2 regions of the Clostridium sp. JNZ X4-2 genome follow, and region 1 is predicted to be linked to the other one. Evidence: riboswitches for the same ligand, from Rfam matches in the RefSeq annotation. Region 1 holds a riboswitch; the other holds the start of a gene.
What was found. Region 1 has a riboswitch for FMN ahead of ribD (bifunctional diaminohydroxyphosphoribosylaminopyrimidine deaminase/5-amino-6-(5-phosphoribosylamino)uracil reductase RibD). Riboswitches for the same ligand answer to the same signal wherever they lie in the genome.
Positions count from the first base shown of each region.

Region 1 (3,422 bases):
AAACTGATTCCGTCTATTGAAATGGAACCTTTTTCCACAATATATCTCATTATCTTTTCAGAGGTGGTTACTGTAACCCAAAGGGCATTGTCATCTTTTCTTAAATTGCTTATGATACCTGTGCCGTCTATATGCCCAGATACAATGTGACCGCCAAAACGCCCATTTATTGACATTGCCCTCTCAAGATTTACATTGATTCCAGATTTTAAGGCTCCTAATGAACTTCTGCTTAAAGTTTCGCTCATTACATCCGCTGTAAAAACTTTGTTTTGAAAACTGCACACCGTAAGGCATACTCCATTTACCGCAATACTGTCACCTTTTTTTAAATCATTAAATATATTGTCTCCTTGTATGTACAATCTTGAGGATTTTTTTCCCCGCTGAACAGAAACAATTTTTCCTATTTCCTCTATAATCCCTGTAAACATTTATTCACCTCTTTTCACATAAAACTCCAGTAAAATATCTTCACCTATAACAGTAATTTTTTTGTTATCAAGCTTAAAAGCGTCCTTGAGTCTGTGGATGCCAATGCCGCCCACAGGTGTTTTTGCATGTGCACCTCCCAATATTTTAGGGGAAACATATGCCTGAATTTTATTTACAATGCCGCTGCTTAAAGCACTGTAATTTAGTGTAGAACCTCCTTCAAGCAATATGCTGTCTATGTTTTCTCTGCCAAGCTTTATCATTAACGCATTTAAATCCAAATGCCTGTCTTTTTTAGGTGTTTTTATAATAGAACAGCCGCTGTCAACAAGCTGTTGTATTTTCTGTGTATCTTCTGAATCAGTGGCAATATATGTTTGAAATTCTTTTGCCGTTTGAACAATTTTTGATGATAATGGTATTTTCAAATTAGTATCACATATGATACGCTTTGGATTTTTCCCATGAGGCAGCCTGCAGGTAAGCAGTGGATCATCTGCAATGACCGTATTGATTCCAACCATAATGGACGAATATGTGTGTCTTGACATATGAACATGCTCTCTGGCTGCTTCTCCTGTAATCCATTTGGATTCTCCTGTACAGGTAGCAATTTTCCCGTCCAAAGTCATGGCATATTTCATTATCACAAAGGGAGTTTTTGTTTTGATATAGTGGAAGAATACCTGATTTAATTCCATACATTCATTTTGAAGAATACCCGTTTTTATTTTGATGCCCTGTTTTTTTAAAATGTCAATTCCCTTGCCGCTAATCAGGGCATTGGGGTCTTTGGTACCTATTATTACCCTGCTGATTTCATTTTGAATAATGGCCTCAGTACAAGGGGGCGTTCTTCCCCAGTGACAGCAGGGTTCCAGGGTAACATACATGGTTGAACCCTTGGGTGATTTTGTACAGGATGCGATAGCATTCCTTTCTGCATGGAGTTCACCGCACTTTTTATGATAACCAGTGCCGATGATTTCATTATTTTTTACAATGACAGCACCTACCATTGGGTTGGGGTTTACCCATCCACAGCCTTTTTCCGCTAATTCTATTGCAATTTTCATGTAGTTTTCATCTGTCACATATAACAGCTCCTTTTTGAAATAAAATAACGCCCTGAATTTATATTCAAGGCGTTTTAAAATAAAAGAAATATGCAGGTGCATAATAAACTGAAATGATATATGCTGAAATAACAATGGGCTCTGAAATGAAAACATTTCAGAGCCCGAAATTACCAGTATATATGCATACTATAAATATGCGAATATATAATAATCTTCTTTCATCCAGACTGTACTGTCGGCTTCGGAATTTCACCGAAATCATGCCTTGCGGCTCGTGGGCTATACCACCGGTAGGGAATTGCACCCTGCCCTGAAGACTGATATTAATTTTTTTAAATTATAGCATTTAGCAGGGGGATTGTCAATAACAAACAATTTACAGTTTATGTAATTTTATAACTCAAAATGGGGTTTCACAATTGCTATATTTATTTGTATATTCTTTAATGTTTTGTTACAATAAAATTGTTCAAGACAAAATTGGTGAAACATAGGGGAATATATTTTATTTTACTATTTGTATTTATAAAGTAGTAAATAATGGGGGCAAAATTATGAGTAGAATATTGAAAATAGGCAAAAAAAATTTTGAAATTGGCAAAAGAACCTATATTATGGGTATATTGAATGTTACACCGGATTCCTTTTCCGATGGAGGAAAGTTTAATAATATAGATCGGGCCGTAGAACATGCTGAAAAGATGGAAGCTGAAGGTGCGGACATAATAGATGTGGGAGGAGAATCCACAAGACCGGGTCATGTGCCCGTAGGGCAGAATGAAGAGATTGAGAGGGTTATTCCCGTAATAGGTACACTTAAAAAATACATAAAGATACCTGTTTCAGTGGATACATACAAGGGAAAAGTGGCAGAAGAGGCTGTAAAAGCCGGAGCGGATTTGATAAATGATGTATGGGGCTTCAAAAAAGATCCATATATGGCAGAAGTGACAGCTCATTATAAAGTTCCATGTTGTCTTATGCACAATAGAAATAATAGAAATTACGAAAATTTAATGGAAGATCTGTTAAGTGATTTAAAAGAAAGTGTAGATATAGCTTTAAAGGCTGGAGTAGATCCGGAAAATATAATATTGGATCCAGGCATAGGCTTTGCAAAAGATTATGAACAAAATTTAGATGTCATGAATAATTTAGATCAGATTTCAAAGCTGGGATATCCTGTGCTTTTGGGAACTTCCAGAAAGTCCATGATAGGAAATGCATTGAAGCTTCCCACAGATGAAAGAATGGAAGGCACTGTGGCTACAACGGTAATAGGCATAATGAAAAACTGTGATTTTGTAAGAGTTCATGATGTGAAGGAAAATAAAAGAGCTGCAATGATGACAGATGCAATATTGAGAAGATAGGCATTTGAAAGCTGCATTGTGACTTATTTTAGGTTATTTATAGGGGGGGAAAATGTTGAGTAGTTATTACTTAACATGATTAATGATGGATGATGTCAAAATTAAAAAAGCAGTAAAAATGATTATTGAAGCTATAGGAGAGGATCCTGAAAGAGAAGGATTGGTGGAGACACCGGATAGAATTGCCAGGATGTATGAGGAAATATTTTCTGGATTAGGACAAAGTCCTGAAAGGCATTTAAAAAAGGTATTTACAGTGGACAGTGCTGATATAGTACTGGAAAAGGATATTGTGTTTTATTCCATGTGTGAACACCATTTTATGCCTTTTTACGGTAAAGTACATATTGCCTATGTTCCCGATGATAAAGTTGTTGGTTTGAGTAAATTGGCAAGGACTGTGGAGGTTTTTGCAAAAAGACTTCAGCTTCAGGAGAGAATGACCATTCAAATTGCAGATTCAATAATGAAATATTTGAATGCAAGGGGAGTTATGGTAGTTGTAAAGGCGGAACATATGTGCATGACCATGAGG
Region 1 covers NZ_CM142685.1:775,118-778,539, forward strand. Annotated here, with positions in the region: gene ACYUJ6_RS03655 (riboflavin synthase) at 1-434, opposite strand, end outside; gene ribD (bifunctional diaminohydroxyphosphoribosylaminopyrimidine deaminase/5-amino-6-(5-phosphoribosylamino)uracil reductase RibD) at 435-1,529, opposite strand; FMN riboswitch at 1,721-1,836, opposite strand; gene folP (dihydropteroate synthase) at 2,081-2,887, shown strand; gene folE (GTP cyclohydrolase I FolE) at 2,973-3,422, shown strand, end outside.

Region 2 (3,422 bases), 1.1 Mb from region 1:
AATCAATGCCTGAAAGGCAACAGTATAACTGATACATATATAGAAAAAAGTGTGGAAGATTCTCTGAAAAGGCTTATTTATCCCTCTATTGAAAGAGAAATAAGATCAGAACTTACAGACAAGGGAGAAGAAGGGGCAATAAAAATATTTAAGGCAAATTTAAAGGCTCTTTTAATGCAGCCTCCTATAAAAGGCAAAAATGTACTTGGCTATGATCCCGGATTTAGAAATGGATGTAAGATTGCGGTATTGGATGATACAGGCAAGCTGCTTGATACTGCCATAGTTTATGCCACTGCACCTCAAAATGACATAGAAGGTTCCATAAGAAAACTTAAAGACTTAGTCTATAAATGTAATGTGGATGTAATATCCCTTGGGAATGGAACTGCCAGCAGGGAATCTGAAGAAGTCATTGGCAGGCTCATAAAAGAAGTAAAGGAAGAGAAAGATAAAGAACTTTATTATGTAATAGTATCTGAAGCAGGAGCTTCTATTTACTCTGCATCTGAACTTGCAGCAAAGGAATATCCGGACATAAACGTATCTCTGAGAGGGGCCATATCCATAGGCAGAAGGCTCCAGGATCCGCTGGCGGAACTTGTGAAGATAGATCCTAAATCCATAGGGGTAGGACAGTATCAGCACGATGTTGCTCCTAAAAAACTGGATGAATCCTTAAGGGGTGTAGTAGAAGACTGTGTAAACAGTGTAGGAGTGGATTTGAATATAGCAACACCGGCTCTTTTATCTTATATATCAGGAATAAATTCAACTATAGCAGCTAATATTGTGGCTTATAGAGAGGAAAATGGAAAATTTAAAAACAGGAAAGAGCTTTTAAAGGTGAAAAGGCTTGGAGACAAGGCATTTGAGCAGTGTGCCGGATTTTTGAGGGTAATGGAAAGCAGCGATCCTTTAGACAACACCTCGGTGCATCCAGAATCCTATGATGCAGCAAGAGGACTCCTGGAGACCATTGGTTATACTGCAGAAGATCTTAAAAAGTCAGGCATTTCCCATATAGATGACCGGGTTGAGAAAGTGGGAATGGGAACTCTTTCTGAAAAGCTGCAGGTAGGTATACCTACCCTGGAAGATATAATAAAGGAAATAAAAAAACCAGGGAGAGATCCAAGGGAGGAACTTCCAAAACCAGTGCTTAAAACTGGTATTGTAGATCTTAACCAGCTGAAACCTGGAATGGTGCTTACAGGTACAGTTAGAAATGTAGCTGATTTTGGCGCCTTTGTGGATATTGGAGTACATCAGGATGGTCTGGTGCATATAAGTCAGCTTTCTGATAAATTTGTAAAACATCCCCTTGATGTAGTACAGGTGGGAGATATTGTACAGGTAACCGTACTTGATGTTGATGAAAAGAGAAAGAGGATTTCTCTCAGTATGAAATAAATGGAACAAGGGTTAAGTGTATACCATAGATAAAAATAGGATTTAGTGCATTTTAAACACTAAATCCTTTAATGAATATAATCTTCCCTAATGAAGGGACTTTTCAAAAACCTCTTTTATGATTTCCTTGGATGGAACTCCCTCATGAATTTTAGTATTTCCCACAAAATATGTAGGTACATAATAATAGTCATATTTCTTAGCTATTTCAGGCTGCTTTTCTTCGTCAATTATTTCTACATCTACATTTTTATATTCGGGAGTTTTGCTCTGAAGTTCATTCATCCATGAAAGTGCCTGTTTACAATAGGGACACCAGCTTGTAACAAACATGTGTACAGGTTTCATATTATCATCACCCAACTTTATATATTTTTCTAATATTATTTACATTTTACAATTTAATTATATACCAACAGACTATATTTTTCATGATGTGATCTAAAAAACCTATTGCAATGTATAGATAAAAGTATTATAATAAATTTGAAAATTTAAAAGATAATCTTCAGGGCGGGGTGTGATTCCCCACCGGCGGTATAGCCCGCGAGCCACAAGTGGTATGATTCGGTGAAATTCCGAGGCCGACAGTAAAGTCTGGATGGAAGAAGTGAAAATATAATGTTTATTAAGCCCTGATATTCTATTTATCAGGTTTTTTTATTATGCTTATTCACCTGGTAGATTATACTCAATGTTTTAGGAGGGTGTTAACCATGAAAGGTAACAAATTAAATAGGTTGATCAAGGTGTCATTATTAGGGGTAGTAGGGTTTCTGCTTATGTTTATAGAGTTTGCCATTCCAATATTTCCATCTTTTTTGAAAGTTGATATAAGTGACCTGCCAGCTTTAATGGGTACTTTTGCATTGGGACCAGGAGCTGGAATTGCCATAGAATTTTTAAAGAACATACTTCATGGAATATTTGATGGAAAGACTGCTTTCATAGGAGAAGTTGCCAATTTTGCAGTAGGATCGGTTCTGGTTTTTACAGCAGGATATATATACAGTAAAAAGAAGACTAAAAAGTCAGCTGTGATCAGCCTGGGAGCTGGAACCATCACCATGTCCGCAGCTGCTGCGCTGTTAAATTATTTTATATTGCTTCCTCTTTATGAAAAAGTACTTAATTTCCCTATAAGTGCAATGGTAGCAGTAGCAGGAAAGATAAACGGAAGTATAACGGATTTGAATACATTGGTACTATTTGCTATTATTCCATTTAACCTGTTAAAGGGAATAGCGCTTACTGCCCTAACACTTGTCCTTTATAAAAGTGTATCTCCAATATTGAAGCAGGAGCAGATAAAAGATGGGAAACTGGCAGAAAATAAAAATTAACGGATATAATTAATAATAAGAAGATCTGGGATATTCCCGGATTTTTTTATTTATGAAATAGGGGATTTGAACGATAAATTATATATAGATTAAAGGGAAGATTTTTATAGTAAATTATAAAGGGTGATGAATTTGGCAGGAATATGGAATATAAACAGTACCTATAATGTGAACAACAGAAAGATATCCACAAAACTATCTTTTGAAATAGGAGAGAAATTTTCTGCTAGAGTTGTACAGCTGAATAAGTCCACAGGTGAAATACTTTTAAAGCTTTTAGACGGCTGGCAGTTTTCCGGAGAAATAGAAAATTTTCAAAATGTATTGGAAAATCAACTGATAAGATTGGAAGTAGAAGGATTTGAAAATGGAAAACTTAAATTAAGAATTGTGAACCCGGAACAGGAGCATAATAATGGGGACAAGAATCCCGTTAGTCTATTCATTAAAGAAAATGATTTTAATCTCAGTAATGAAGATTATGAGCTCATAGATAAAATGGTGAAGCGTGACATACCCCTTACAAAGGATAATATTTCAAATATAAAGAGTACGTTGGATTTTATAAATAAAATAAGGCAGAACCCAGAGGAAGAAGATGTGTTTATACAGAAGTATTTACTAAGTAAAAACATATCGCTTAACCATCAGGAGGGCAGTTCTATA
Region 2 covers NZ_CM142685.1:3,228,721-3,232,142, reverse strand. Annotated here, with positions in the region: gene ACYUJ6_RS15545 (Tex family protein) at 1-1,413, shown strand, start outside; gene ACYUJ6_RS15540 (glutaredoxin family protein) at 1,501-1,761, opposite strand; FMN riboswitch at 1,914-2,030, shown strand; gene ACYUJ6_RS15535 (ECF transporter S component) at 2,130-2,756, shown strand; gene ACYUJ6_RS15530 (hypothetical protein) at 2,883-3,422, shown strand, end outside.
Region 2: another riboswitch for FMN. It lies ahead of ACYUJ6_RS15535 (ECF transporter S component); the one in region 1 lies ahead of ribD (bifunctional diaminohydroxyphosphoribosylaminopyrimidine deaminase/5-amino-6-(5-phosphoribosylamino)uracil reductase RibD).